One region of the Actinoalloteichus hoggarensis genome, then DNA from elsewhere that is predicted to be linked to it. Evidence: riboswitches for the same ligand, from Rfam matches in the RefSeq annotation. Region 1 holds a riboswitch; each other region holds the start of a gene.
The links. Region 1 has a riboswitch for cobalamin ahead of AHOG_RS12420 (CbiQ family ECF transporter T component). Riboswitches for the same ligand answer to the same signal wherever they lie in the genome.
Positions count from the first base shown of each region.

Region 2: it holds a riboswitch for cobalamin, as region 1 does, so the genes downstream of both, AHOG_RS16280 (hypothetical protein) here and AHOG_RS12420 (CbiQ family ECF transporter T component) in region 1, are expected to answer to the same signal.
Region 3: it holds a riboswitch for cobalamin, as region 1 does, so the genes downstream of both, AHOG_RS10605 (ribonucleoside-diphosphate reductase subunit alpha) here and AHOG_RS12420 (CbiQ family ECF transporter T component) in region 1, are expected to answer to the same signal.
Region 4: it holds a riboswitch for cobalamin, as region 1 does, so the genes downstream of both, metE (5-methyltetrahydropteroyltriglutamate--homocysteine S-methyltransferase) here and AHOG_RS12420 (CbiQ family ECF transporter T component) in region 1, are expected to answer to the same signal.

Region 1 covers NZ_CP022521.1:2,817,292-2,824,846, reverse strand. The annotation lists gene AHOG_RS12435 (glycosyltransferase) at 1-972, shown strand, start outside; gene AHOG_RS29900 (protein kinase family protein) at 1,265-1,588, shown strand; gene AHOG_RS12425 (ATP-grasp domain-containing protein) at 2,155-3,375, opposite strand; cobalamin riboswitch at 3,778-3,931, shown strand; gene AHOG_RS12420 (CbiQ family ECF transporter T component) at 4,199-5,284, shown strand; gene AHOG_RS12415 (ABC transporter ATP-binding protein) at 5,281-6,897, shown strand; gene AHOG_RS12410 (ECF transporter S component) at 6,894-7,555, shown strand, end outside.
Region 2 covers NZ_CP022521.1:3,797,603-3,805,157, reverse strand. The annotation lists gene AHOG_RS16300 (UbiA family prenyltransferase) at 1-15, shown strand, start outside; gene AHOG_RS16290 (hypothetical protein) at 892-1,764, opposite strand; gene AHOG_RS16285 (prenyltransferase/squalene oxidase repeat-containing protein) at 1,764-3,347, opposite strand; gene AHOG_RS16280 (hypothetical protein) at 3,347-3,928, opposite strand; cobalamin riboswitch at 4,017-4,154, opposite strand; gene AHOG_RS16275 (ferredoxin) at 4,821-5,015, opposite strand; gene AHOG_RS16270 (cytochrome P450) at 5,422-6,633, opposite strand; gene AHOG_RS16265 (hypothetical protein) at 6,944-7,186, shown strand; gene AHOG_RS16260 (LacI family DNA-binding transcriptional regulator) at 7,299-7,555, shown strand, end outside.
Region 3 covers NZ_CP022521.1:2,402,657-2,410,211, reverse strand. The annotation lists gene AHOG_RS10625 (metal ABC transporter permease) at 1-564, opposite strand, end outside; gene AHOG_RS10620 (metal ABC transporter permease) at 561-1,562, opposite strand; gene AHOG_RS10615 (metal ABC transporter ATP-binding protein) at 1,559-2,461, opposite strand; gene AHOG_RS10610 (metal ABC transporter solute-binding protein, Zn/Mn family) at 2,575-3,561, opposite strand; cobalamin riboswitch at 3,770-4,015, shown strand; gene AHOG_RS10605 (ribonucleoside-diphosphate reductase subunit alpha) at 4,148-6,736, shown strand; gene AHOG_RS10600 (ribonucleotide-diphosphate reductase subunit beta) at 6,801-7,555, shown strand, end outside.
Region 4 covers NZ_CP022521.1:2,411,631-2,419,185, reverse strand. The annotation lists gene metE (5-methyltetrahydropteroyltriglutamate--homocysteine S-methyltransferase) at 49-2,349, opposite strand; cobalamin riboswitch at 2,515-2,685, opposite strand; gene AHOG_RS10655 (acyl-CoA thioesterase) at 2,827-3,375, shown strand; gene AHOG_RS10650 (ABC transporter permease) at 3,774-4,568, opposite strand; gene AHOG_RS10645 (ATP-binding cassette domain-containing protein) at 4,565-5,524, opposite strand; gene AHOG_RS10640 (TetR/AcrR family transcriptional regulator) at 5,705-6,484, shown strand; gene AHOG_RS10635 (multicopper oxidase family protein) at 6,513-7,555, opposite strand, start outside.

The sequences.
Region 1 (7,555 bases):
GCCGCGCCGGCTGTCCTCCTGCACGACACGATGTTCCTGGGCGCCTGGCCGGTCCGGCACGGCGCTGCGGGCGTCCGGCCCGCCGCGGTCGTCGGGATCGGTGTGATGCCGCTGCCCATGAACAGCGCGGACCATCCGCCCTTCGGCAGCGGACTCGTCCCGGACGACTCCGAGGAGGGGCGCGCGCGCAGCCGAGTACTCACCGAGAAGGCCGAGGCGGCCGAGCGAGCGGGATCGCATCGGCTGCTGACCCGGGCCTTCGAGCGCCTCGGGGCCGCGGAACCGCCGCCGCTGCTGTCGCAGGGTCTCGTCGGAGTGCCGGATCTGTTCCTCCAGCTCAGCATCGAGAGTCTGGAGTACCCGCGCGGCGACGCACCGTCGCACCTGCGCTACATCGGGGCGCTGCCGCCGGAACGCGGCGAGGCGCGGGCGCTGCCCGTGTGGTGGGACGACGTGACCAGGGCGAATCGGGTGATCCTCGTGTCCCAGGGCACCATCGCCAATGACGATCTCGGCAGGCTGATCGAGCCCACCCTACGAGCGCTGGCCGATCTCGACGCCGTGATCGTCGTCGCCACCGGTCGCGACGCCGTACCCGCCACGCTGCCCGCCAACGCGCGGGTCGCCGAGTTCATCCCCTTCGACACCGTGCTCCCCCATGTCGACGTGCTGGTGAGCAACGGCGGCTACGGCGGTGTCCAGCAGGCGCTACGGCACGGGGTTCCCCTGGTGCTGGCGGGCGACACCGAGGACAAGATCGAGGTCTGCGCCAAGGTCTCCTGGGCCGGGGCCGCCGTCAGCCTGGGCACCGGAGACCCGGACGAGGCGGACATCCGCAAGGCCGTCGACAGCGTCTTGGACGATCCGCTCTGCCGCGACCGGGCACGGGAGCTCCGAGCCGAGTACGAGGCGCACGATCCCCGCGTCGCGATCGCCGACGCCGTGGACGGCCTGGCGGTCCGCCGCGGCTGAGGTCTCGCCGATCGGCGGCGACAGCCGCGAATCACGAGAAGGGGCGGCGGTCGTGCCGCCGGACCGAAGGACGACGCGCCGGGCGGTCCGGTCCGGACACCCCGACGGCAGACTCGTCGGTATCGGACGAGTATCCGCGAGCGTCCCGGCGGTTCATGATGAAGGCTGCCCCGGATAGACCACAGCGGACGTCGCCGCCCGGTTGGCGGATCGATTCGGCCCCGGGACCGCGGACCGGCCGACGGGAATCTCCACGCTCGCGGCGGACCCGGCCGCCCGGCGGGGATCCGAAGTGGGCGAGCTGTTCACAGGCGGCGCGTCCTCCGTCGTCCTCCGCCGCCGGCGGGACGGATCGCCTGCCGTCCTCAAGCTGACGCCGGACCGAACGCTGTCGGCCAGCCGGGTCGAGATGCCGCGTGTGTTCGCACCGTCGGGCCGGGTGCCTGCCGTGCTGGCCGCCGACGTCCAGGTCGGGGCGCTGGTGTCGACGGAGGCCGTCCCCGGCATCGAGGCCGAGGACCTGCCGCAGGAGTCGCTGACCGAACGGCGGGCGGAGCTGCTGACGGCACTGCACGCCGTGGCCGCACTGGCCGTGGAGTCTCTGGGGCCGGTGTGAGGAGGTCTTCGTCCGTATCGGACGGCGGCCGTCCGAACCGGCCGTCGAGTCGCGGCTGGATCAGGCCTGGCAACGGACGTTCCGACGGTGTGCCGCCCTGTTGGACACCCAGGGCGACGTGGTGCCGCTGCACGGCGATCCGCGTCTGAGCAACGTCCTGGACGGGGGCGTCACACGGATTGATCGCGGTCGACCCGACGACCTGCGTCGGCGAACCGTGCTACGAGGCCGTGGACGACGTCGTGGCAGGCGCCGGGCGGCAGGGGCCGAGGCTCGGGGCCGCCGGGTGACCGCCGCATGGGGACTCGACGCGGACCGGCTGTACGCCTGGAGCCAGGTGATCGCTGGCGATGACGGCGATCACCTACGGCGGCTCGCGATCGGCGGTCGGCGAGTCGCTCGCCCTGACCCGGTGATCCGGGTCCGTGCCGCGGAGCGATCATGCCGGGATCGATCCGGGCGGCGGCGTGACGCGGGCCGCGCGCGGCCGACGGCCCGTGACTCCGCACGGCGCACGGTGCCGGTTCGCCGCCTGGTCTGCCTGCCGCCTGGTCTGGCCCGTCGGATCAGACCTGCGGGCAGCTCCGAGGCCATCCCGCCGAGGTGGACAGCGGGCTGGTCCGCAGTGCGGTGGACGCCAGCTGTGCGGGCGAGCCTGCGATCACGGCGTCGTCGGGAATGCCGCGCAGCCACCTGGCCAGCAGCACGGGATCGTCCGCCGTGACGAGCAGCCGGTGGAAGTCCGAGGGCAGCGACCGGTCGGTGGGCAGCGGTACCTGCCGCCGCAGGCGCACGCCGGAAGGAAGGCCGGGAAGCTCCGTGCCGGGTCGGACCGGCAGCTCGAGGGCGAGCCGACGAGCGGCGGGCACGGCGCGGGGCTGGCCGAGGCACGTGTCGACGAAGGCGTCGTACGGGTCTAGTCCGGTGGTGGCCGCGCTGAGATCGGCCATGCCGCTGAGCCTGCCGTTGACCGCCAGCACCTGGAGCCTGCCCGAGCAGACGGCGAAGTCGATCTGCCACGGGCCGCGCACGTCGAACTCGGCCAGCACGCCGCGGATGAAGGTGGACAGTTCGGTGGTCACCGCCTGCGGAAGCGTGATCGGCGCCAGCCGCGCTCGGCGCCCCGGACCGCACCGCTCGTCCAACGGGCCGAAGGAGGCGACGGGCCAGCAGTCCGTCACGTGCGCGTCGCTCAAGAGTTCGACTCCGAACTCCTCACCCCGGCAGACCCGCTGCACGACGACGGGGAAGGCGGTCGGAGGAAGCGTGGTGAGGAGGTGCGCGGTGTCGACGCGCCCGCGGACGCCGCGCGGCGGAGGCCCGGCCGCCTTCACCATCACCGGGAGTCCGCCGACCCGCCGCACCGCCGAGTCCAGTTCCTCGGCCCGATCGCAGACGACGGCCTCGGGCACCGGCCAGCCCTGTTCGACCGCTACGCGATGGAACAGGGCCTTGTCGGTGACGAGGGCGGCGAAGCGGGTCGAGTGGACGACGGCGCTCCCGCCGAGATCGCGCCACCGGTCCGCCGCGGCGGCCAGGCTGGGCAGCAGCCGTTCCTGATCGGCCGGGTGGAGACTCGGGATCACCAGCTCGACGTGCTCCTCGGCCCAGACGGCCAGCAGGTCCTCGGGCTCCGCGCAGGCAGGCAGGTATCGGTGGCGGGTCCGCCTGCCGACGTAGCCCGCGACGTCCGTCGGCCCCAGCAACACCAGGTCGTGATGGCCGGAACGGGTGATGGCGTCGACTATCCGGTCCGCTCGGAACTCCCCGATGACCGCGATCCTCATGACGACTGCCTCGCCTTTCGCTCTCGCCGCGGGTTCGCGGTCGCCTGTGCCTCGTCGGTCGAACTCGTGGCCGCCCGCATGCATCATGTGCCTCGACACCTGAACACGAGCGGACACACCACTCTTAGCGACAGATTTCGACTACTCATAGTAATGATCTCGGGGTGTGGTGGACCACTCTCTCCGGGAGCCGTGCGGACCGGAGGATCACGGATTCACCCCACAGCCGGCCTCAGGAAACGCCGACGCGGCGGGGAGCGCTCGACACAGTCACCGACGGCGTCTCCGCCGCCGGACCTGGGAGGGGCGTCGCCTCGGCATCAGAAGAATCCGCTTTTCACGCGGTTCGACCGACCACGACGGCGAAGCCTGTCACGGGTGATCCAAAACCACCCGAGTGAGTTAACCTTCTCGATGTCCGCTCGGCCGCAGTCGGTCGTGACAACTTCAGACGCCCCCGGCGGGGGAAGCCGGTGCGACTCCGGCGCTGACCCGCAGCCGTGATTCGTGTCGAGGCACGATGAGCCGGAATGCCCGTCCGGGGACGAGGGCTCGTTCACACTGTCGTGGTCCGCAGGCGGAGTCCGATTCGAGCGCGCGCAGGCCTGCCTCGGCGGCGGCGGTTCGACGGATGCCTCTCGACCCGCTCGGGGAGGCATCGAGGCATGTCCGGAACAACACTGTGCGGGACGACACTGTGCAGGCCGCGGCAGGCCGCCGGAGACCGGGCCGTCGGCGACCCGGGATCGCGCCCGAGGCGGCTCGGGCACTCCGCATCGGTCCGGAACGAACCGCATGACTCGGACGCCGGGTGAGCACGGCAATGCTCCGGGTCTCGACGCGCCTGCCGAGGGCACTGCACCCCGGCGCCTGGTGGTTATGGGCGCTGGCCATGGCGGCCGCGGCGGGCCGGACGACGAATCCGCTGCTCTTGTCGCTGATCCTCGTGGTGGCGGGCTACGTCGTGGTGCGGCGACGCGGCCGGGCGCCGTGGGCCGCGACCTTCCGGATGTACGTGTACCTCGGTGTGTTCGTCGTCGTCATGCGCGTGCTATGGCGGATGGTCTTCGGCGGCGGCGCGGGCGAGCACGTCCTCTTCGTCCTGCCGGAGATCACCCTGCCGGAGGCGGCGGCGGGCATCCGGCTGCTCGGCCCCGTGACCGCCGAGGAGCTGCTCGGCGGACTCTACGACGGACTGCGACTGGCGACGATGCTGATCTGCCTCGGCGCCGCGAACTCGCTGGCGGACCCGCGACGAATGCTCAAGGCGGTGCCCGCGGCGCTCTATCAGATCAGCACCGCCGTGGTCGTGGCGCTCTCCGTCGCGCCACAGCTCATGGAGAGCGTGCTGCGGGTCCGGCGGGCCCGGCGGCTGCGTGGCGGCAGGCAACGCGGTCTCCGGGCCTTGCGCGGCATCGTGGTCCCGGTCCTGGCCGACGCCATGGACCGGTCGCTCGCGTTGGCCTCGGCGATGGACTCCCGGGGGTACGGCCGGCTCGGCGACACGCCGAGACGCACCCGACTGCTGACCGGCGTGCTGGTGATCGCGGGTCTCTGCGGGGTGTGCGTGGGCGTGTACGGCCTGTTGGACGGCACGCGGCATGTCTTCGGGCTGCCGATGGCCGTCGCCGGGCTGCTCGTGGCGGGCGCGGGCTTCCTGGTGGCCGGACGCCGGATCCGGCGCAGCGTCTACCGGCCGGATCGGTGGCTGCTGCCGGAGACGCTCGTGGTGCTGTCCGGTCTGACGGCCGCCGCCGTGCTCACCGTGACCGCCGGGATCGACCCGTCGAACCTCTATCCCTCACTCAGCCCGCTGAGCTGGCCGGCGGTGACGCTGCCGCCGGTGCTCGGCATCCTCGCGGGGGTCGCTCCCGCGTGGCTCGCCCCGCCGCCGGAGGTCCGCGCATGATCCGCTTCGAGGAGGTCTCGGTCCGCTACGGCGAGGCCGCCCCCGTCCTGTCCGGCCTCGACCTGGAGATCGAGGAGGGCGAACTGTGCCTTGTGGTCGGCCTCACCGGATCGGGCAAGTCGACGCTGCTCGGCGCGGTCAACGGTCGGGTGCCGCACTTCACCGGCGGAGTGCTCGAGGGCCGGGTCACGGTGGGCGGCCGCGACACGAGGACGAATCCGCCTCGTGAGCTCGCAGATCTCGTCGGGGTCGTCGGCCAGGACCCCTTGGCAGGCTTCGTCACCGACACGGTGGAGGAGGAGCTGGCCTATGGGATGGAGCAGCTGGCCATCCCCTCCGAGGTGATGCGCAAGCGGGTCGAGGAGACGCTGGACCTCCTCGGCATCGCCGAGCTGCGGGATCGGTCGCTGCGCTCGCTGTCGGGTGGGCAGCAGCAGCGGGTGGCGATCGGCTCGGTGCTCACCGTGCACCCTCGGGTGCTGGTCTTGGACGAGCCGACCTCGGCACTGGACCCGACGGCCGCCGAGGAGGTGCTGGCCTCGATCACGCGGCTCGTGCACGACCTCGGGGTCACGGTGGTGATCGCCGAGCACCGGTTGGAACGAGTCGTGCAGTACGCGGACCGGGTGCTCCGGCTCGCCGGCGACGGGCGGGTCGTCGACGGACGACCCGCCGAGGTTCTCGCGGACTCGACGCCTGCGCCGCCCGTGGTGGAGCTCGGCAGGCTGGCGGGCTGGACACCGCTGCCGTTGTCGGTACGCGACGCCCGCAGGCGGGCCCCGGAGCTGCGCGCCCGGCTCGCCGATCACGGCCCGCCCGGACCGCGGCGGGCGGCGGCGGGGTCGCCACTGCTGACGGCACGCGGCGTGGTGGTGCGGCACGGCGACGTCGTCGCGGTCCGCGAGGTGGACCTCGATCTGCACGGCGGCCAGGTCACGGCGCTGATGGGCCGCAACGGCTCCGGCAAGTCGTCGCTGCTGTGGGCGTTGCAGGGTTCGGGCCGCCGCTCCGGCGGCACGGTGTTCACCGGCGGCCTCGATCCAGCCGCCCAACCCGCGCATCGGGCGAGGACTCTCGTCGGGCTGGTGCCGCAGACGGCGGCCGATCTGCTGTATCTGGAGACGGTGGCCGAGGAGTGCGCCCAAGCCGACCGGGAGTCGGCGGTGCCGCCGGGCACCTGCGCGACGCTGCTGAGTCGGCTGATCGAGGACGTCGACCCGCACTGCCATCCACGAGATCTGTCCGAGGGACAGCGGCTGGCGCTGGTCTTGGCCGTCCAGCTCGTCGCCGCGCCGTCGGTCATGCTGCTCGACGAGCCCACCCGCGGCCTGGACTACCGCGCGAAGCGGGCGTTCGGTGCCCTGGTCGCCGACCTGGCCGCGCAGGGCCGTTCGGTGGTGATCGCCACGCACGACGTGGAGTTCGTCGCGGCCGCGGCCGACCGGGTGCTGGTGCTCGCGGTCGGCGAGGTCGTCGCCGACGGCACCACCGCCGACGTCGTGGCCTCCTCGCCGTCCTTCGCCCCGCAGGTGTCCAAGGTGCTCGCGCCGCAGGCCTGGCTGACGGTCGACGACGTCCGTCGAGCGCTGGACGATGCGGCGGGCGGACGATGACGGAGTCCTCGGACACCTCGGCGGCGGACGGGACGGCGAGAGGACACACCGGTCCTGCTCGACGCGAAGGTCCGGTCGTGCGGGTGACGCCGCGTCGCGCGGCGGTGCTCACGCTGGCCTCGGCGGCGGGGCTGGCGATGTTCCTCTGGCCGCTGTTCGCCTCGGCGCCTGCCGATCCGACGGCTCGCACCGCCGACGCTCCGCTGATCTTCGTGGTCCTCCTGCCCCTGCTGCTGGCGATCGTGCTCGCCGAGATGTCGGATTCCGGCATGGACGCCAAGGCGCTGGCGCTGCTGGGTGTGTTGTCGGCGGTGAACGCGGGGCTGCGTCCGCTGGGCGCGGGCACGGCGGGAATCGAGACGGTGTTCTTCCTTCTGGTGCTGGCAGGCCGAGTCTTCGGGCCGGGCTTCGGATTCCTGCTCGGCTCGACGTCATTGTTCGCCTCGGCACTGCTCACCGCGGGCGTCGGGCCGTGGCTGCCTTTTCAGATGCTCTCCTCCTCATTACTCGGCCTCGGTGCCGGGCTGCTGCCCGCCCGCCCCCGAGGTCGAATCGAGATCGCGATGCTCGCCTGTTACGGCGTGCTCGCCGCCTATGTCTTCGGCTTCCTGATGAATCTGTGGTCCTGGCCGCTGCTCGCGGGCACCGACACCCAGCT
Region 2 (7,555 bases), 980 kb from region 1:
TCCGCCGTCGTGTGACGACCCGGGTGCCGGGCGGCGCGGGGACGGATGGCGCGGGGACGGGCGGAGAGTGGGAATCAGCGGCGATTCCGCGTCGTCGTGGTGACGGCCGCGTTGGTGAACGTGTTGTTCCTGTTCGACGGCTCCACCGTCGTGTGACGACCCGCAGGTGTCCAGACGGCGCGGTGTCACGCGGCGAGGGGGACGGCGGCTCCGCGTCGTGTCCGGCCTGTCGGCCCGGCCGGAGCAGTTCGGCGCGGATGCCGCCGCCGAACCGACCAGGCGTTCGGTCCCCGCCCGCGGACGACCCGGCCGGGCGATGCGCCCCGGCCGATGCGACGTCCCCGACCTCCTGTCCGCCTTCGCCGGCGAACCCCACGCGGGAACACGGCTGTCCTCGTGACGGCGAAGACCGCCGGGCCGGGACTGCCGTGCGCTCGCCGCCGTCCGATGACCGCGCGTTCCCGGCCGCGGACCTCCGGCCCACCGCCGAGTCGGTTCGACGCCGTCTCGCCGAGCGGGCTGACGGGGTGTACGGGCCGTCGCGGTCCCGCCGCTCGTACGACGGCGGCGCCTCGGGTGGCCGGTGCGCAGTCACTCGTGGCACCACCTTCGCGCGCCCGGCCGCGGGTGCGGCGCCGAGGTGCGATGATGCGCTCTGCTCCCGCGGAGACCGGCTTCCGGGGCCGTGACGTCGATCCGCCTCGGCGAGTCGCCGCGACGTCGCCCCGAGGTCGGGCGACGTGCGGCTCCCCGCGCCGACAGCCCCGCACGGGGAGGCGGGAGGCCGTGCAGGCCGCTAGGCCTGCCCCGCGGCTCACCGCCCGGAGCCGGCCGGGCGCCGGACGGCCGCACCACCGCCCGGCCGCCGCGCGACGTCGATCGCCGAACGCGTCATTCGGCCGCGCGGCGACGGCGGGCGATGATCCCGGCGCCGATGCCCAGCACCCAGATCGCGGCGAAGGCGATGATCGTCGCCCACGGCACGCCGCCGGTCTCCGCGGCCTCCTGGGCGGTCTGCTCGGTGCCTTCCGCCGCGCCGGCGGGGTCTCGGCCGCTCGCTCCCTCGGCGGCGGGCGTGCTCTCGGCCCCCGACGGTCCTTCCCCGTCCGTGTCCTCGGGACCGCCCGAATCCGGCGCACCCCGGCCGGACTCGACGTCCGTCGGGGCCGGCCGGCCGTCGGGGGGCGGCGCAGGCTGACGCGGCTGGTCGGCCGCGCCGCCGGGCGCAGGATCTCCCGGCGCGGCGGGCGGCGCGGGATCACCGGGATTCGGCGCGCCGTCATCCCCGCCCGCGGCGAACCGAGCCCTGGCCGCCGCCGCCGTCATCCCCGGTGGCTCGCCCGCACCGAAGGACCAGCCCTCCACCCGATCGGCCGTCGGATAGGACGCCAACGCGCCGCGCGTGCTGTACGACCAGCCGCTGCCGCCCTCGTCGATCCAGTACGACCAGTAGGCGTTCCCGGAGGGCGTGTCGTCACACGGCTCCTGTTCTGGCCCCGGCCGATCGTCGATACGGCAGATGAACCCGGCGCCGTCGTGCGCGGTCCCCGCGAGCCGGAAGCCGGCCTCCTGCAGCGCCGCGTAACCCGTGTCCGGGGTGCCGGGGACGCAGCGGGACACGGTGCCGCCGAGGGCCCCGAAGTCGACGACCACCACGACGCCGGTCTCGGTCGTGCAGGTCTGCGCGGCGCCCGGGGCGGGGGTCGGAGCGATCAGCATGGCCGCGGCGAGCAGCCCCGCCGTGACGAGACGGGCGAGGCTCATCACACCGCACCGCCCCGTCGTCGAGGCCTGCTGATCAGCAGGTAACTGATCGTGGCCAGCAGCAACGCCACCACCGCCGAGGACGTCAGGCCCGCCGGACTGCGTAGGAAGTCGCTCACCGAGGACGCGAGCGAGGTTTCCGGCGCGGCGCCCTGTCCGGTCGGCTCGCCACCGGGCGACGGCGCCTGCGCGACGGCGGGCGGCGGCTCGGGCCGAGGTGTCTGAGCGACCGCGCTCGGTGGTTCGGCCCCCGAACCCGGCGCCCCACCGAGTCCTGGCGCCCCCGCGTCTCCGGCTGCTCCCGGATAGCCGGGATGTCCCGGCTCACCCGGCAGGCCCGGCTGCCCGGGAAGGCCCGGCTGTCCCGGCGCGCCGGGTTGTCCCGGCTGCCCGGGTGCACCGGGGGGGCCGGTCGGACCTGGTTCACCAGGCGGATTCGTCGTCGGCGGGACCGTCGGCGAGTCGGGCGGTTCGGCGGGCGGGGTCGCCGACAGACCCAGCAGCGCCTGTGCCGTCGCCCGCCGCAGCCGGTCTTGATTGCCCGCGCGGCTCCAGTACAGCGGCCCGTCGACCTGGGCGTCCAGATAGTCGCGTGCCGAATAGGAGACGGCGCCGATCATGGCGCCCGGATCGACGCCGTTGCCCAGCTGGATCGACGTCAACCAGCCGCCCGCGCGTCCAGCGGGTCCGGCCTGATTCGCGACGGTGAGCGCGAGGGCGGCGAGCCCGGTGCTGTTGGCGTTGAGCGTCGAGGCGATCAACTCCGGTGACGACGAGTCGAAGCCGAAGGCGCCGTCGGGATGCTGACGGTCGAGCAGCCAGCGCACACCCCGGTCCAGCGCGCCGGGACTGCCGCCGACCTCGGCGAGCGCCCAGACCGCCATCGCGGTGTTGTCGACGCTGACGAGCTTGTCGTCGGCCTCGGAGCAGCGGGAGCCGACGTCCTCCGGTGGGGGGTTCGGACGGAAGCCGCCGCTCGGACACTGCTGGCGGAGGAGGTAGTCCACGGCGGCGCGCTGGTCGACGGGCGTCCCGGTGCGCGCGGCGTACTCGTCCACGGCGATCAGCGCCAACGCCTGGGAGAACGTGTTCGACAGATCTCGGCGGGGATCGTAGTCACCCGCGTTCAGGTTGCGGTAACGGCCGTCGACGTCGAGCGTCGATTCCAGCCGGTCCACCAGATCGATCCGGTCCCCATTGGAGTCGACGCCCCAGTTCGTCGGATCGACCCCGGCACGCAGGGCCACCAGCAGGCGTTTCGCGATGACGCCGGAGTTGGCCAGATTGCCGTTGTAGTACATGTCGCGCAGTGCGCGGACGCCGAGATCGAAGGTGGTTCCCGTTCGACCTGCCGCATACAGCCCCAACAGGGCGTCGGCCTGCAGACCAGGGTCCGGGGTCCCCGGCATGGCGCTGGGATAGACGTAGTCGAGCCGGACGAGCTCCCGTTCCAGGAACTCCGCCGCCGTACCGGCCTCGGCCGACCCGACGTCGAACGCCGGGTCGGCCGAGGCAGCAGAGGGGACGACCGTTGAGACGAGGAGCAGCGCTCCCGCCGTCAGGCCGAGAAGGGACCTGAACATCAGGGAGTCGACGTCCAGTTCGGGTCGAGCGCCTCCTCGAGCGTCAGGCTCATCTCGTTCGGGTCGGCCGCGGTGCCCGCACCGAAGGAGAAGCCGAGGACGTCGCCCTGCGGCGGGTCGTAGGTGTCGACGCCCTCATCGGCGTAACCCCACGCATCGGCGGTCGCGTTCGGCACCCAGAACGCCCAGTACGGCGCGTTGGGCAGGAAGCCGTCGCACGCATCGTCGGCGAGCGAGGGGAGACCGTCGATCCGGCACAGGTACTGGTAGGGACCCGCCTCGCCCTGGCCGATGCCGTGCTCGGGGGCGAGACCCAGCCCGGCCAGCGCGGCGAAGGCCGTCGCCGGGTCGCTCTCGGTGCAGTGCCGGACGACGTCGCCGCCCGCGTGACCGGTGAAGTCGACGACGACCGTGACACCGGTCGGGCCCGTGCAGGGACCCTCGGCGAAGACGACGGCGGCCGAGTCGGCGGCGGAGGTCTCGGCCGGGACGGCCGCGGCGGCGGTGCCGCCGAAGAGAAGAAGCGAACCTGCGAAGAGACCGGCTAAGAGACGACGTCGGACGGAGCGGCTCGAGGACATGTCCTGGAGTTCCCTTCGGTTCGGGCACACCGCAGCCCGGACCCGCCTTAGGGGCACCGAAGCTCCGGTCTGCACACCGCGACAGAGGAGCTGAACAGAACCGTTGACGGGCATTCCGACTCACACCCGAGGACTCGGATGCTCACGGCTGCGGGACAGTGCCGGACTCCCACCGGCTTCCCCCGTCGAACGGCGTCGTGCATTCGTCCCCTGTGGAGGGACGACGTCTCGACGGTAGCCCATCGGACGACGCGGAGGAAGACATCGTCTTCACCGCGGGCTCACACCGACGTCGAAAGCACACCGTGCACCGGCTGGGGGACCGAGCGGAGACGGACGGCCCCCAGGGGAGCACCGCGGCCGCCCCGGTCGTACGGAGCTTCGCCCGACGCGGTACAGGCGCGCGTGGTGACGTCCTGGATGGTGGTGAGACCCCGCGGACCCGGGACGACGCGCCGCCCCGAGAGAGCGGCGCCTCCGGCGCGGCGCGCGAATCGCACGATCGGCGCAGCCGGCCGAGCGCGTCGGCTCTCCCGCCTACCCGTCGGCAGGGCGACGCCTCCGTCGGACGCGCTGTGGTGGAGGCGCTGTGGTGGCGGCGACGTACTGACCGGACGCCGCCGTGACCCCGGAAGGCGTTCGACCTCCGCCGCCGCCGGATCGCGACACGAGCGTCGACGCTCGCCGGCGGGACAGGCCCCGGTCGGTCGATATCGGAATCGGATCGCGTCGCGGTCCCGTCCGACGCGCCGACAGCGGCGTGGTTGCGTGGTCTCGCGGCCTCCGCCCTGTCGGATCGCTGTCGCGGCCCGCCTGCCGCGGTGTCGTCAGGCCGACCATCGACGTGGGTCCGGTGTGTCGATCCTCGGCAGCCGGAGGTTCAGACCGGTGCTCACGGGGTGAGGGAGATGGCCATACCGGGACACACGGCCGCCGCCTCCCGCACAGGTCCGTGCTGCTCTTCGGCAGGCTCGGCGTCGAGCAGCACGACGATGCCGTCCTCTTCGCGTTGATCGAACACCTCGGGTGCGAGCAGTACGCACTGGCCCGCACCACAGCACTTCTCGGTGTCCACGTCCACATGCATCGGCAATCCCTTCGGATCGGAGTCGACCTGCGCAGGCCGACCGAGGCGGAGACCGTACTGAGCGACCCGGCCCGCTGCCGAGCGACAAGGCCCCCGTTGAGCGATCAAGTCGCCGTTGAGCAGCAAGGGCGCCAGGCCGGCTCGGGAGCGGCACAGGCTGCCGCACCCCCACTCGGAGCCGCATTCGGCCCCGCGCCGACGCCCTGCGCCGACGCCCCGCGGTGATCGGAGACCGTGTCCGCCGCGCGGGATCGAGAAGTCGTGCCGCCGCACGGGCGCTCGCCCACGGGCGGTCTCCGACTCCCCCGTGCCGCTGCCCGCCGACGACGCCGGTCGGCCACGGACCTGAGGCGAACCTCCGCCCATCAGAGGCGTCCGCGGATCGCGTTCCGCGGCCAGCGGGCCGTCACCACCGCACGGGCAGCCGTTCGAGCCCGCCCACGAGCAGCCCCTTACGCAACGGCAGCTCCTCGACGGGGACGGCGAGATCCAGACCGGGCAGCCTCCGCACCAGCACACTCAGCACGGCCTGGAGTTCGGTACGGGCCAACGCCTGCCCGAGGCAGGAGTGCGGACCCACCCCGAAGGCGAGGTGCGGATTGGGTGCACGACGAAGGTCCATGTCGTCGGCATCGACGAAGACCTGCTCGTCGCGATTCGCCGACGCGAGGCTGGTGACGATCGTCGTCCCCCGCGGCATCGTCCGGCCGCCGACCTCGATCTCCTCGGTGAGATAGCGGGGCAGGCCGAAGCCGGCGTTGGCGTCGAACCGCAGCGCCTCCTCGGCGGCTGTACGCACCAACGACGGATCCTCGACCACCGCCGTCCACCGGCTCCGTTCGCTGAGCAGCAGCACCACCATCTTCGAGATCATGTTCGCCGTGGTCTCATGCCCCGCCACCAGCAGACCCTGCCCGGTGAGCATGAGCAGCTCCTCGGGAAGCCTGCCGTCGGCGGCGTCCGTGACGGCGATCAGCTCGCTGAGCAGATCGTCGCCGGGCTCGGCCCGCCGAGTCGCGATGTGGGCCGCGAAGTACTCGCCGAACTCCTGCTGAGCGCTGTCGATCTCCGTCTGCTCGTACCGATCGAGGCTGAGCATGGTGTCGGACCAGTAGGAGAAGCGGTCGCGGTCGGAATCCGGCACGCCCAGCAGATCGCAGATCACCCAGACCGGTAACGGGAAGGCGAACGAGGCGACCAGATCGGCGGGCGCCCCCCGTGCGCACATCTCGTCGAGCAGCCGAGCCGCCATCGCCTCGATGGCGGGCCGCATCTGAGACATCCGCTTGGCGGTGAACGCCTTGCCGACCAGCCTGCGCCACTGCTGGTGCGCGTCCGTCGAGGCGTCGATCGCGCTGGCGGACCCGAAGATGCCACCGGATTCGTTGGCCGTGACGCGCGCGGCGTCGTCCGCGCTGAGCGAGCGGGTGAAACGAGGGTCGCCGAGCACCTGTCTCACGTCCTCGTAGCGGGTGAGCAGCAGCGCCTCGTCACCGCTGGCCAGTCGGATCGCGGCGACCGGACACTCCTGGCGTAGGCGTGCCCACTCCGGCGGCGGCTCGTCGGCCGTCGGCAGGGCGAAGGGGTAGTCGAGCGGCTGTCGGTCCGCAGTGGTCACTGGTGGTCCTCCTTGGACGGCGGCGCGGGCGAGGGGCTCGCCAGGTCTGCACTTCGGCTGTTGATCGATCGGGATGGGCGGGTGACGGCGGCCCTCGAACGCGGCCCGGTTCCGGGGAGCAGACCGCTCGGCTTCGCGGGCGGCCCGGGCCGAGCGGGCCGGACGAGCAGTCGGTGCGGTGGTCGGGACGGCTGATCGCGTTCGGTGACTCGGCGATTCGGTCTCGGGCATGGACGGCGTTCGGCGTCGGGCGACCGGAGGACGGGTCCGTGTGATGGAGCTGGACCGCGCCGTGTGATCGGAGACAGGCGTGGGAACCGAACGCGTGGCGAGAGGCAGCCGACACGATGAACACGGCGACCGCGGCGGGCATGACTGGTGTGGCGAATACGGCGAGTACGGCGAATACGCCGAGTACGGCGAGCGGGTGATCGACCATGACGCGACTATCGAACAGATGTTCTATTCAGGCAAGATATCGATCGAGTGGAACGGCGGTGACGGGCGAGTCTTCTCCCCGTCGGAGCCGGTGGTCGTCGGCGCCGAACCGTGATCACGACAGTGTGTCGACGCCCCGAAACTAGCACGTGCTAGTACCGGCGAGCAGCTAAGATTGCCCGATTGGAGCAGTCGGGGGTGCGGTGGCGAACGAGGTGCACACCGGGATGAGGGCGGGACGACGGATCACGGCGACCGACGTGGCCGCCGAGGCGGGCGTGTCCAGGGCGACGGTCGGCTTCGTGCTCAACCGGACGTCCTCACAGTCGATCTCCTCGGCCACCGCGCAGCGAGTCCTGGCCGCGGCGGAGCGACTCGGCTACCAGCCGCACGGCGGTGCCCGCGCGCTGCGCAGCGGTCACAGTCGGATCGTCCTGCTCGTGCTGCCGGATCTGCCGGTGGGTCACGCGCTGCGTGAACTCCT
Region 3 (7,555 bases), 410 kb from region 1:
CGTGCGATCGACGATCCGAGGGCCGAGTCCGGCGACGCGGGCGAAGTCCGGGTCGAACGTGGCCGTCTGGAGGGGTCGCCAGAGCAGCAGGATCACCACCAGCACCGACACCGCCGCCAGGCCGGTGATCAGCAGCGATCGAGGCACGTCGACGCCCAGGACCGCCACGGTGCGCAGCGGCGCGAAGGTGATCTCCCCGTAGACGGCGGCGTCGAGGTCGAGGTGTGCGCCGGAGGCGTATCCGCTCACCCCGACGACTCCGAGGGAGAACAACGCGGGGAACACCAGGGCGATCGCGGCGTCCGATCCCAGCAGGCCGCTGCGACGCAGTGCCGTGTAGCCGAGCACGCACACCACGCCGAACGCGGCGGCGCCCAGGATCATCGTCAACGGGGCCCGCCCGCCGGTGACGAGATACACCAGGACGATCCCCGGCAACGCGGCGTGGCTCATCGCATCGGACAGCAGAGCCTGTCCGCGCAGCACGAGGAAGCAGCCGAGCAGGGCGCAGGCGGTGCCGAGCAGACCGGCGGTGAGGACGATCACGACGTCGTCGGCGCTCATCGTCCGTCTTCCCCGGACCGGGGCACGGCCCCACTCGACGGAACCTCGTCCGACGGCGGTCCGGCGGCGCGAGGGGCGGCCGGACGTGCGGCTGCCGCGTAGAGCGGGTCCGGACCCGAATTCGTCGGACGTCGCCGTCGCGAGGAGAGGGCCCGCGGCAGCACCCCGCGACGCGGCGCGAACAGCACCGAGGCGAGCGCGGCGGCGGTCGCCAACAGCACGATGACCGGCCCGGTCGGCAGGTCGGCGGTGCCGGAGACGAAGGCGCCGAGCCCGCCCGCCGCCGCACCGATCAGGCCGGCCGCGGGCACCAGCGTGGACAGCCTGGTCGTGAGCTGGCGCGCGGCCACGGTGGGCGCGACGAGCAGGGCGACCATCAGGATCGCCCCCACGGTGCGCACGCCCAAGACGATCCCGACGACCAGCAGCGTGGTCGTCAGGACGTCCACCGCCCAGCTAGGCGCCCCCGCCACGGCGGCGAAGCCGGGATCGAAGATCGCCGTCCGCAGCAGCCGGAACCAGACCAGCACCGCGCCGAACGCGAGGGCCCCGACGATCGCGGCGACGACCAGATCGCCGACCACGAGGCCCGCGGCCTGTCCGAAGAGGTACTCCTCCATTCCGCTCCGCCCGCCCGCGCCTTCGGCGGAGAGCCTGGTGAGCAGGACGATGCCGAGGGCGAAGGCGGCGGAGAGCACCACGCCGATCGCGACGTCCGGGCCGACCCGGCCCGCCCGTTCCAGGCCGATCATGGCCAGCGCGGCGAGGATCGCCGAGAGGGCGGCTCCGATCAACAGGATCGGGGCGTCCTTGACTCCGGCGACCATGAAGGCGAGCACGACGCCGGGCAGGGTTCCGTGGCTCATCGCGTCGCCGAACATGCTCCGCCCCCGGAGCACGGCGAAGGGCCCGAGGAACCCGGCCACCGCGCCCAGCAGCGCGGAACCGCCGATCACGACGGAGGCGGCATAGGACAGGCCGAGGACGCCGCCGGTCATGCCCGCCGCTCCGGCCCCGCCGGACCCGGGTCCGGCGCGGGCGGGTTCGTCGTCGCCGGGCGCCGGTCGGCGGTCTCGGAGTCCGCCCGATCCGTCCCGGCCGGACGCGGTGCTCCCCCGGCGAGACGTGCCGTGTCCCGGTCTCCACCAGGCGCGGCGTCGGCGGCATGGCCGGCCGCCGAGCCGTCGGCGGCTCGCGCGGCGCGGTCCACAGCGGGGTCCGAGTCCGACGCCGGGGCACGGCCCGGCATCGGGATGCCGTAGGCCGTCTCCAGGTGCTCGGGCCGCAGCACGCGGCTCACCGGCCCGTCGGCGATCACCCGGCCCGCCAGCAGCACGGCGTGATCGAAGTGGTCCCGCACCGTGCGCAGGTCGTGGTGCACCAGCAGCACCGAACGGCCCTCCCGCTCGCACAGTTCGGCGAGCAGCGCCAGCAGCCGTGCCTCGGTGCTCGTGTCGACGGCGGCGAAGGGCTCGTCGAGCACCAGCAGGTCGGCCTGCTGGGCCAGCGCTCTGGCGAGGAACACCCGCTGCCGCTGGCCGCCGGACAGCTCGTCCAACGGCGTGTCGGCGAAGTCGGCGGCGCCCGTGCGGTGCAGCGCCTCGCTGACGGCGAGATCATCCTGTCGGGTGAGTCGACGGAACCAGCCGCGATGCGGGTAGCGGCCCATCTCCACGACCTGCACGGCCGTGATCGGGAAGTCCTGGGCGACGGCGTCGCGCTGCGGGACGTAGGCCACCCGGCGCCGCACGTCGGCCAGCGGCCCGCCGAGCAGCCGGACGACGCCCCCGCCGGACGGGAGCAGGCCGAGCGCGGCCTTGACCAGGGTGGACTTCCCCGCGCCGTTGGGCCCGACCACGGCGGTGAGTCGACCGGCGGGCACGGTCAGCTCCGGCACCGTCAGGACGGTGCGCCCGCGATAGCCGACCGCGAGTCCGGTGACGGCGAGGGCAGGGCGCGGGCCGGACCTCTCGGGGGACGTCGGAGGCTCCGGCGCGGCGGCACGGCCGATCACCGCAGGCCCGCCACGAGCAGCTCGACGTCCGCGCGGACCATGCCGAGATAGGTGCCCTCCGGCGTGCCCGCCGGGCCCGCGGCGTCGGAGTACAGGCTGCCTCCGAGCGTCGCCGTGGCCCCGAGGGCGGCCGCGGCGTCGAGGACGGCGGCGGCGGTCTGACCGGACACGCTGGACTCGACGAACACCGCCCGGACGCCGTGCTCGGCGATGATCCCGGCCACCCGATCGATGTCGCCGATGGTGGCCTCGTCGACGGTGGACACGCCCTGCACCGCCTCGACGCGGATGTCATAGGCGCGACCGAGGTATCGGAAGGCGTCGTGCGAGGTGATCAGGATGCGACGGGGCTCGGGGATCTCGGCGAGCCGTGCGCCTACCTCGTCATGGAGTTCGTCCAGCTCGGCGCGATGGCGTTCCCACCGGGCGTCGAAGCCGTCGGCCCGGTCGGGGTCGAGTGCGGCGAGCGTGCTGCCGACCGAGGCCAGCGCGTCGCTCCACAGTGCCACGTCGAACCAGATGTGCGGGTCGTACTCGGTCGCCGTGCCCGCCTCCTCGGCGAGCAGGAGGGCGTCGGTCGGCACGGTCTCGCCCACGAACAGGACCGCGGTGTGGCGTGCCAGGTCGTCGAGCACCGGACGGAGGCCCGCCTCCAGGTGCAGGCCGACGGCGACGATCAGGTCGGCCTCCCGCAGAAGTCGCAGATCACCGGCCTGAGCCTGGTAGAGGTGTGGGTCGACGCCGTTGCCCATCAGCCCGGTGAGCTCGATGTCGTCGCCGCCGATCTCGCCGACGGCGTCGGTGAGGAAGTTGGTGGTGGTCACGACGCGAAGCCTGCTCCCGGCCTCGACGGAGCCCTCGCCGTCCTGACGCACCGCCCAGGCCGAGGCGGCGAGGACGACCACCAGCGCAGCGCTGATCCCCAGCACGACACGTCGTCTGCGGCGCGCCCTGGCACGGTGTCTGCCCGACTCTGCCTGCACTATCCCGTCCACGGCTGCCTCTCGGCCGGATGGCCCGAACTGATGAGACCAGTTTTCACTAAGGACGAGCTTTCGTCACCTTTCCGATCGGCGTGGTCACCCTGTGGTCATCCGCCGCTCGCCCGGTTCTCGGCGAGCCACCCTAACCGACCGCAACCGGGAACACGCCAGGATATTGGGGTGAGACAAAGCAGCGACCCCAACATGTAGTCTCTCCCCCGCTGATGGTTCGTCAGGGCGCCAGGCGGCGTCCCGACGAGGAGACAGGGAACCCGGTGTGATTCCGGGACTGCCCCGCAGCGGTGAACGGGAACGAAGGCCGTCGCCGTCCACACCGGACGGTGCACACACTAGGAGACCTCGGTCTCTCGGGAAGTGACGGCCGTAGGACCGGCGAGCACCACCTCGCCGGACGCCCGTAAGTCCGAAGACCTGCCATCGGCGCGTGCCACCGAGCACGTCGTCCGAAGGCCTCGAGGGTGGGCCGTGCGGACAGCGCCGGACCCTGCCGTGTCGCGGGTCCGCATGCTGCCGCGCGCTCCTCCTCGGGTGAACCGAATGCCGCCCCGGCTACGAGGAGACCACCGTGACCGTCGAGTCACTCCGACCAGCACGCCCCGTCCCGGCCGATCGCCGCGCGATCGCCGAGGGGACTCCCGCCCCCGTCGCTCCCGCCCCGCTCGATCTTCCCGAGCGGGTGGTCCGGGTCAAGGACGCGCAGGGCGATCTCGCTCCACTCGACGTCGAACGGCTCGCCACGACCGTGCACGAGGCCTGTGCCGGATTGTCCGGGGTCACCGCGCAGACCGTCCTCGACGAGACGCTGCGCAACCTCTACGACGGCATCGGCGCCGAGGAGCTGGCGCTGGCCCAGATCATGGCCGCACGCAGCATGGTCGAGATCGAGCCGCACTACTCGCAGGTGGCCGCCCGGCTGCTGCTGGAGAAGCTGCGTGCCGAGGCGTTGACCTTCCTGGGTCGTCCCGTGCCCGACGCGAGCCCCGAGGCCGTCGCGGCGAGCTACCCGGCCGCCTTCGAGGCCTTCGTGCGGCGCGGCATCGCCCTGGATCTGCTCGATCCGACCCTCGCCGACTTCGACCTCGACCGGATCGCCGCCGCCCTGCGTCCGGAGCGCGACCGGGACTTCCAGTTCCTCGGCCTCCAGACCCTCTATGACCGCTACCTCCAGCACAGCGACGGCGTGCGCTTCGAGCTGCCGCAGATGTTCTTCATGCGCGTCGCGATGGGCCTGGCCCTGCGCGAGGAGGAGCGCGAGGCGCGGGCGATCGAGTTCTACGAGCTGCTGTCCACCTTCGCCTTCATGTGCTCCACCCCGACGCTGTTCAACTCGGGCACCACCCGGCCGCAGCTGTCGTCCTGCTTCCTCACCACCGTCGAGGACGACCTGAGCGGGATCTTCCACGGCATCCGCAACAACGCGATGCTGTCGAAGTACGCGGGGGGCCTCGGCAACGACTGGACCCCGGTCCGCGGTCTCGGCGCGCACATCAAGGGCACCAACGGCAGCTCCCAGGGCGTCGTGCCGTTCCTGAAGATCGCCAACGACACGGCGGTGGCCGTGAACCAGGGCGGCAAGCGCCTCGGGGCGGTCTGCGCCTACCTGGAGACCTGGCACGTCGACGTCGAGGAGTTCCTCGATCTGCGCAAGAACACCGGCGACGACCGACGCCGCACGCACGACATGAACACGGCCAACTGGGTTCCCGACGAGTTCCTCCGCCGCGTCGAGGCCGACGACCAGTGGACGCTGTTCTCGCCGGACGAGGTTCCCGACCTGCATGACCTCTACGGCACCGCGTTCGCCGAGCGCTACCGGGAGTACGAGCGGGCCGCCGACCGGGGCGAGATCCGGGTCTTCCGCCGGGTACGCGCCGTCGAGCTGTGGCGGCGGATGCTGACCATGCTGTTCGAGACGGGTCACCCGTGGATCACCTTCAAGGACCCGTGCAACCTGCGCTCGCCGCAGCAGCACGTCGGCGTGGTGCACTCCTCCAACCTGTGCACCGAGATCACGCTGAACACCTCCGCCGACGAGGTCGCCGTCTGCAACCTCGGCTCGGTCAACCTGGCCGAGCACCTGCGCCCCGGACCGGACGGACGGCTGGAGCTGGACCGGGAGCGGCTGGCCGCCACCGTCACCACCGCCGTGCGGATGCTGGACAACGTCGTGGACGTGAACTTCTACACGATCCCCGAGGCCCGGCGTTCGAATCTGCGGCACCGTCCGGTGGGCCTGGGCATGATGGGCTACCAGGACGCCCTGTTCCGGCTCGGCCTGCCGATCGCCTCCGACGAGGCGGTCGCCTTCGCCGACCGCAGCATGGAGGAGATCAGCTACCACGCCATCGCGGCGTCCAGCGACCTGGCGGCGCAGCGCGGCAGCTACGAGTCCTACGCGGGCTCGCTGTGGAGCCGAGGCGTGCTGCCGATCGACTCCATCGCCCTGCTGGCCGAGCAGCGGCAGAGCGGCGACCTGGCGATGGACACGACGTCCACGATGGACTGGGACGCCCTGCGGGAGCGCGTGCGCACCGTCGGGATGCGCAACTCGAACGTGATGGCCATCGCGCCGACCGCCACCATCGCCAACATCTCCGGCGTGAGCCAGTCCATCGAGCCGCAGTATCAGAACCTGTTCGTCAAGTCGAACATGTCCGGCGACTTCACCGTGGTCAACCCGCATCTGGTGGCCGCGCTGAAGGAGCGCGGCCTGTGGGACGAGCGGATGATCGCCGACCTGAAGCGGCACGACGGCAGGCTGGGCTCGATCGACCGGGTGCCCGCCGAGCTGCGGTCGCTCTACGCCACGGCCTTCGAGATCGACCCGAAGTGGCTGGTGCTGGCCGCCTCCCGCAGGCAGAAGTGGATCGACCAGGCCCAGTCGCTGAACCTCTATCTCGCCGAGCCCAGCGGCCGCAAGCTCGACACCCTCTACCGGCTGGCCTGGCGTTCCGGGCTCAAGACCACGTACTACCTGCGGGCTCAGAGCGCCACCCACGTGGAGAAGAGCACGTTGCAGGGCACCGACGGCAGGCTCAACGCCGTCCAGGCGGGCGGCCCCACGCCGACGCCCGCCCCGGCACCCGAGATCCCGGTCGCGGTCTCGGCGGCGGCCTGCGCGATCGACGACCCGGAGTGCGAGGCCTGCCAGTGAGCGCGCCGAGCACCGAGACGAGCCATCCGACCACCGCCGAACACCAGAGCAACGGAGCAGACCGATGACCGGAGTCGAGACGCAGCACAGCGCCCCCGTCGAGGGCAGCGGCCTCGGCGAGATCGACCGGCAGGGCGGCCGGGTCGACGTCGACGACAAGGCGATGATCAACGCCAGGGCGGACGTCAATCAGCTGCTGCCGCTGAAGTACCACTGGGCGTGGGAGAAGTACCTCGCGGGCTGCAACAACCACTGGATGCCCACCGAGGTCTCCATGCAGGCCGACATCGCGCTGTGGAAGTCCGTCGACGGCCTCACCGACGACGAACGGCGGATGATCAAGCGCAATCTGGGCTTCTTCGCCACCTCGGAGTCGCTGGTCGCCAACAACATCGTGCTGGCGGTCTATCGGCAGCTCACCAACCCGGAGTGCAGGCAGTACCTGCTCCGTCAGGCGTTCGAGGAGGCCGTGCACACGCACACCTTCCAGTACATCTGCGAGAGCCTGGGTCTGGACGAGGGCGAGCTGTTCAACATGTACCGGGAGGTGCCCTCGATCACCGCGAAGGCGGCGTGGGCGCTGGAGTACACCCGCAACCTGGAGAACCCGGAGTTCCGCACCGGGACGTTCGAGGCCGACCAGGCCTTCCTGCGTGATCTGGTCGCCTTCTACGTGATCTTCGAGGGCATGTGGTTCTACACCGGCTTCGCCCAGATCCTCTCGCTGGGCAGGCGCCACAAGATGGTCGGCATCGCCGAGCAGTACCAGTACATCCTGCGTGACGAGTCGATCCATCTGAACTTCGGCATCGACGCCAT
Region 4 (7,555 bases), 410 kb from region 1:
GCGGGGCGTGCCGGTGCGGCGCCGCCCCGCCCGTCGGTGGACGAGAGATCAGCCGGACACCTGTGCGCGGCGGGCACGCGCCGCCGACACCATGGCCCGCAGGGCGGGCTCGACCTCCGCGTAGCCCCTGGTCTTCAGGCCGCAGTCGGGGTTCACCCACAGTCGGTCGCCGGGTACCGCCGCCAAGGCGGCCCCGATCAGCCGGGTCACCTCCGCCTCGTCCGGCACCCGCGGCGAATGGATGTCGTAGACGCCGGGTCCCACGCCTCGGCGGTACCCGATCTTGTGCAGATCGTCCAACACCTCCATTCGGGAACGCGCCGCCTCGATCGTGGTCACGTCCGCGTCGAGGGCGTCGATGGCGTCGATGACGTCGCCGAACTCCGAGTAGCACAGGTGGGTGTGGATCTGTGTGCTGTCGGCGGCGCCGGAGGTCGCCAGTCGAAACGAGTCGACTGCCCAGGCGAGGTAGTCGGCACGGTCGGCCTCCCGCAGCGGCAGCAGTTCCCGGAGCGCGGGTTCGTCCACCTGCACGATGCGCAGCCCGGCCCGTTCGAGATCATGGATCTCGTCGCGGAGCGCCAGCGCCACCTGGCGTGCCGTGTCGCCGAGCGGCTGGTCGTCTCGGACGAACGACCAGGCCAGGATCGTGACCGGCCCGGTGAGCATCCCCTTGACCGGCCGTTCGGTCAGTGACTGCGCGTAGGAGCTCCACTCGACGGTCATCGGGGCGGGCCTGCTGACATCGCCGTGGATGATCGGCGGCCGGACGCAGCGAGAGCCGTAGGACTGCACCCAGCCGTGCTCGGTGGACAGAAAGCCTTCCAGGTTCTCGGCGAAGTACTGCACCATGTCGTTGCGCTCCGGCTCGCCGTGGACGAGCACGTCGAGTCCGATGTCCTCCTGGAGCGCGATGACGTCGGCGATCTCCGCGCGCATCCGCCGCCGGTACTCGGCCTCGTCGATCCGGCCTGCCCGCCGGTCCGCCCTCGCCCGGCGCACCCCGCCGGTCTGGGGGAACGATCCGATGGTCGTCGTGGCCAGCGGGGGAAGTCCGAGCCGCTCGGCCTGGCCGCGCGCCCGGACGTCGTAATCGGCGCGCCTGCCGTGCTCGGGGCGCAGGGATTCGAGCCGGGCCCGGACCCGCTGGTCGCGGGTCGCCGCGCCGTCTCGTGCCCGGAGCACCCGCCGGGAGTCCTCGAGTGCGGGGGCCGCCTCGTCGGCGCCGCCCAGCGCCTTGGCCAGCAGGACCACCTCGTCGACCTTCTGTCGTGCGAAGGCCAGCCGAGAGCGTAGCGCCGGGTCCAGTCCCGTCTCGGCGTCCAGGTCGTAGGGCACGTGCAGCAACGGCGCGGAGGTGCCGACCGTGACGTGGTCGGCGATGCCGAGCAGCATCGCGCAGTAGGCGAGCGCCTCGTCGAGGTCGGTGCGCCAGACGTTGCGTCCGTCGACGACCCCGGCGAGAAGGGTCTTCTGTCGGAGCCCGGCGACGCTCGCGATGCCCGTGAGATCGGCGCGGCCCGCCACCAGGTCGAGTCCGACGGCCTCGATCGGCGCGGCCGCGAGCACGCCCAAGGCGTCGCCGAGGGCGCCGTGGTATCCGGCGACCAGGATGCTCGGTCGCCGTTCCGCCTCGCCCAGCCTGCGGTAGGCATGGGCGAGCGCGTCGAGTTCGGCCGGGGTGCGATCGGCGGCGAAGGCCGGCTCGTCGAACTGGACCCATTCGGCGCCCGCCGCGGCGAGTTCGGCGAGCAGCTCCACCTGCGTGTCGATCATGGCGTCCAACAGGTCCAGCCGGTCGAAGCCCGCCGGGGCGTCGGGGGCCGCCTTGGACAACAGCAGGAACGTGACCGGCCCGAGCAGCACCGGCCGGGTGGTGATGCCGAGGGCGGCGGCCTCGCGGAACTCCTCCACCGGTTTGCGACCCGCCAGCCGCGGCACGGTGTCGGGGCCCAGTTCGGGGACGAGGTAGTGGTAGTTGGTGTCGAACCACTTGGTCAGTTCGAGGGGTGCGAGGGAGTCGGCTCCTCTGGCCGCGGCGAAGTAGGCGTCCAGCGACGGGCGGCCGCCCTCGGTGTAGCGGGCGGGCAGCGCGTCGACCAGGACCGCCGTGTCGAGGACCTGGTCGTAGTAGGAGAATGTGTTGGAGGGCACCGAGCCGAGGCCCGCGTCCCTCAGGGCCGTCCAGGTGGCGGCGCGCAACGTGGCCGCGACCTCGTGCAGGGCCGCCGCGTCGATGCGGCCTGCCCAGTACGCCTCCAGGGCACGCTTGAGTTCTCGATCGGGTCCGATCCGGGGGTAGCCCAGGACCGTGGCGCCGAGCGCCGGGGCATGCGTGCGATGGGTCACTGCTCTCTCCTCGCGAGGCGGCAACGGACCCCGAGGCGGGCACGCGGCGGCCGGAACGCGAGCCGAGCAGGACACGGCCGAGGCCGATCCGCCAGGCACTCGCCCCGGTCCTCCCGCGAAGACCTCGGAGCGGCACGGACCCGTCAGGTCCGTGCCGCCGACGGCAGGTCTTCGGACTCACGGGCGTCTCCGACCGGGGTCGGCTGGCCTACTGTCCGTCGCTTCCCGGCGGTGTCGACCACCAGTGCTGTGACCGTCCTCGCTTCTCGAGGACGGTGACGGAGTTCGTTCCCGTTCACCGCTGCGGGGCAGTCCCGGACTCGCACCGGGTTCCCTCTTGCCTCGTCAGCGCCGCGATCCCACCCGCTGGGCATGGGCTCGACAGTGCCGACGAACCATCGGCGAAACCGATCTTAGCCGGCCGAACTCGACGTGGGCTCGACGTCCCGCTCGCCGGGATCGCCTACCCTCGGCTCCATGCAGACCGCCTCCGAGCTCCCCGGCAAGCCGACCTCGGCAGCGGCCACCACACTCAGTCAGATCATGACCGCGACCGAGACGAACCTCTACGGCACCGTCCACGGCGGCGTGATCATGAAATTCGTCGACGACGTCGCGGCGGCCTGCGCGGGGCGACACTCGGGCGGGACGGCACTGACGGTGTTCATGGACGAGATGCTCTTCCTCGTGCCGGTCCGAGTCGGTGACCTCGTCCACGCCAGCGCCCAGGTCAACTGGACGGGCCGGACCTCGATGGAGGTCGGGGTGCGGGTCGTCGCGGAGCGATGGAACGAGTCGGTGCCGCCCACGCACGTCGCCAGCGCCTATCTGGTCTTCGTGGCGGTAGACGCCGAGGGACGGCCGAGGCCGGTTCCCGAGGTGCTGCCGGAGTCGCCCGCCGAGCGCCGCAGACATGCCGAGGCGGGCATCCGCCGGGAGCACCGGCTGGCCCGCCGCGAGGCCATCAAGCGCAGCCGGGAGACGGAGGGCGAGTCCGCGGCCGCCGACTCCGCGCCGCGTTCCTGAGTCTCGTCCGGGCCGGTCCCGCGCCCGGGTCGCTATCGGGGTCGGGGTACGGGACGACGTCGCCGCGGCACCCGCGGCCGAAGTCCGAGTCGTCGAGCGCGGGCGGTTCGTCGTCACCCCTCATGGACGACGAACCGCCCGCACGTGCGGCGGCGGGCCGGGACGGAGATCGCCGGACCCGGCAGACGGGCCTCCCCCACACCCGTCTGCCGGGCCGTCCTCGGGGCCGCCACCCACACCGCGACGACTTCCCCCGGATTCGGCGAGCACACCCCCGGTACTCGGCGACCGCCCGATCGGGGGAGTCCGCTCCCCGTCTCGGGTGATCGCCGGACCGTCCGATGTCGACGGTGGCCGTCCGGTGTGCTCCCGCAGGGCGCGGTCCTCGAGGCGTCGCCTCAACGGGCGGTGCGCCGGACGAACAGCACGCTGGAGATCACGAACGCCAGCGTGCCCAGCGTGACGCACCAGCCGACCGCCCACGCGGCGCTGCTCCCGACGGGCGTTCCGGACAGCAGCGCGCGGACCGTCTCGATGACCGGCGTGGCGGGCTGGTGGTCCGCGATGACACGCAGGGCGGCGGGCATCGTCTCCGTCGGGACGAACGCACTGCTCAGGTAGGGCAGGAAGAGGATGACGAAGGAGAACTGCCCCGCGCCCTCGACCGTCTTGGACACGACGCCGAAGATCATCGACAGCCAGCTGATCATCAGCACGTACAGCGCCACCACGCCGAAGACCCCCACCCAGGCGAGCAGGTCGGCCTGGGGCCGAAAGCCGATCAGCAACGCCACGAGGATCACCAGCGTGGTGGAGACGATGTTCCGCAGCAGGCTCGTGATCACATGGCCGGTGAGCACCGCGCTGCCGACGATCGGCAGCGATCGGAACCGATCGATGACGCCGGTGACGAGGTCGGCGGTCAGTCCCGTTCCCGTCTGGGCCGCGCTGAAGCCCGCCGACAGGATCAGCACGCCCGGAACGGCGTAGTCGACGTAGCCGCCGCTGCGGTCGATCGCCCCGCCCAAGACGAACACGAAGAGCAGCATCATCGTGATCGGCAGGATCAACGACACGATCAGGTCGTCGGGAGTGCGCAGGACGTGCCGAATCCGCCTGCCGATCATGGTCATGACGTCCGAGACGGCCCAGCGCAGGCTCGAACGGCTCGTCGGAGTGGTCGCGGTGTTCATCGGGCTGCCGTCTCCTGAGGTACGCGGGGGGTGTCGGTGAGGGATAGGAACACGTCGTCGAGGGTCGGGGTGCGCAGTTCGAGGCCGGCCGCGGGCGCCTCCGCCCGGCGCAGCCGATCGAGCAGGACGCGGACCTGCTCGGCGCTGCCGTCGAAGGCGACGCGCAGGCACAGGTTCGTCTCGTCGCGGTGCAGCGTCTCGGCGCCGAGGTGCCAGGCGGCTCGTTCGAGCGTGGGGACGTCGGCGAAGGTCAGCTCGACGGCGCCCGCCGACAGACCGCGCTTGAGTTCCGCGGCGGTGCCCTCGGCGACGATCCGTCCGCCGTTCAGGACGGCGATCCGATCGGCGAGCTGGTCGGCCTCCTCCAGATACTGTGTCGTGAGCAGGATGGTGACGCCGTCGGCGACCAGTTCCCGGATGACCGACCACATCGTCTGTCGACTGCGGGGGTCCAGGCCGGTCGTCGGCTCGTCGAGGAAGATCACCGGCGGCGCGGTTATGAGACTGATCGCGAGATCGAGCCTGCGGCGCATTCCGCCGGAATACCGGCCCACCAGGCGGTCCTGGGCGTGTTCGAGGTCGAATCGGCGCAGCAGCTCCGCCGATCGCCTGCGGGCCGCCAACCTGCCGAGGTGATTCAGCCGCGCCATCATCACCATGTTCTCGCGGCCGGTCAGCACCTCGTCCACGGCCGCGTACTGCCCGGTCAGACTGATCACGCCCCGCACCGCCTTGGGCGTGCGCACCACGTCGTGGCCTGCGATGACGGCCCGTCCGCCGTCCGGCGGGATCAGCGTCGACAGAATGCGCACCATCGTCGTCTTGCCCGCGCCGTTGGGGCCGAGCAACGCGAAGATCGTGCCAGGCGCCACCCGGAGGTCCACTCCGCGTAACACCTTGTTCTCGCCATAGGACTTGGTGAGTCCGACAGCCCGAATGATCGGGTCCACTGTCATCCCCTCTTCCCCCTCATCTGTTCCGAGTTCCGGACGTCGTCGTACCGCCGAGGCCGGAGAACGACACCGGATCGGAAGACTCATATATGCGATAAACGGACGTGTTTATGCCGTACGTTCCGGTGTATCTTATACACAGACCTAGGATGCCGGTCAACCGACGACGGGACGTGGGAGACGATGGACACCGACGCGACAGCAGGGCTGTCCCAGGCCCTGACGATGCTGTGGAAGGACGCGGCAGCGGACGAGGCGCCCCGACGACACACCCGGCCGGGACTGAGCCTGGCGGCCATCGTCTCGGCGGCCATCGAGGTCGCCGACGCGGACGGACTGGCCGGGCTCTCCATGGCGGCGGTCGCCCACCGCCTCGGCTTCACGACGATGTCGCTGTACCGCTATGTGAGCAGCAAGGACGTCCTGCTGGTCCTCATGCACAACGAGGCGACGGCGGTGCCCGACACCGCACCGGAGTCGCCGCCGCAGGGCTGGCGCGCCGGTCTGGAGGCCTGGACCCGCGACCAGCTCGCGATGTACCTCCGCCATCCGTGGCTGGCCGACATGAAGATCACCGGACCGCCGTTGACTCCGACCTCCCTGGCCTGGATGGAGCGTGGGCTCGCCACCATGCGGGAGACGGGGCTGAGCGAGATCGAGAAGCTCAGCGTCATCGCGACGCTCACCGGCTACGTCCGCCACGAGGCCGCCTTCGCCCGGGATCTGTCTCGTCCGGACCCGCAGCAGGGCAGCAGCGGCCCCTACGCGCAGACCGTGGCCCGGCTCGTCGACCCGGCGACCCATCCCGCGCTGTCCGCCGCGCTCGCCGCGGGCGTGTTCGAGGACGAACCCACCGGGCCGCTCCAGCCCGACGACTACCTGGCGGAGGCCTTCACGTTCGGCTTCGAGCTCATCCTGAACGGCGTCGCCGCGCTCGTCGAGAAGCGCACCCCACCCGGCTGAGCCGACGGCGCGTCCCGCCGCGGGGCGGTCAGTGGACCTGGAAGTTCGCCATCATCATCATGTCCTCGTGCTCCAGGTTGTGGCAGTGGAACACGTATCGGCCGGTATGTCCGGAGAACCGGATGATGATCTCCGCCTCCTCCCCGCCCGCCAGGTCGATGGTGTCCTTCCAGCCCGCGTCGTAGGGCCCCGGCGTCCGGTCGTTGCGGGTCAGCACCTGGAAGTGGGCCATGTGCAGGTGCACCGGATGGTGGACGTTCGTCCGCAGTCGCCAGATCTCGACCGAGCCGAGCACCGGATCGGCGTCGATGCGCTCGGGGTCGAAGGGGCGGCCGTTGATCGTCCACATCCGCGCGCCGTCGATCCGGTCTCTGGCGAAGCGGAAGTCGCGTTCGACGACGGCCGTGGCGGGGTCGAGGGTCTCGAACTCGACGAGTCGATCCGGGATGACGGAGTCGTCGGTCTCCTCCCGAACGACGTGGAACCGCATCACCGGGCGGGTCGTCTCGGTGCCGTAGGCGTTGACCAGCGTCACCTCGGTGCCGACCGGGTACGCGGAGAAGTCGATCACCACGTCGAAACGCTCCGCCGAGGCGATCTCGATCTGGTCGTGTTCGATCGGCGCGCCCAGGAGCCCGACGTCGCTGCCGATCTGCACGAAGGACGGCCCGGACGCTGGCGGCGGATCCAGGAGCAACTGGTAGCGCCGTGCGTTGGAGGCGTTCAGGACGCGGAAGCGGTACCTCGTGTCGGAGACCTCCAGATACGGCCACGGCGCCCCGTTGACCAGGATGACGTCGCCGAGCACGCCCTCCATCATCTCCTCGCCCACCCCGGGGACGCCCCCGAGCGAAGGGTCGAGGGAGGGATAGTCGAACGAGCCGTCCTCGGCGAAGCTGCGATCGCAGATCATCAACGGGATGTCCCGTTCGCCGCCGGGCAGCCCCAGGGCGTCCTCGGCGCCGTCGCGGAGGATGTGGAAGCCCGCGAGTCCTCGGTAGACCTGCGGGCCGGTGAAGTCCATCCGGTGGTCGTGGTACCAGAGCGTGCACGCGCGCTGCTCCAGCGGAT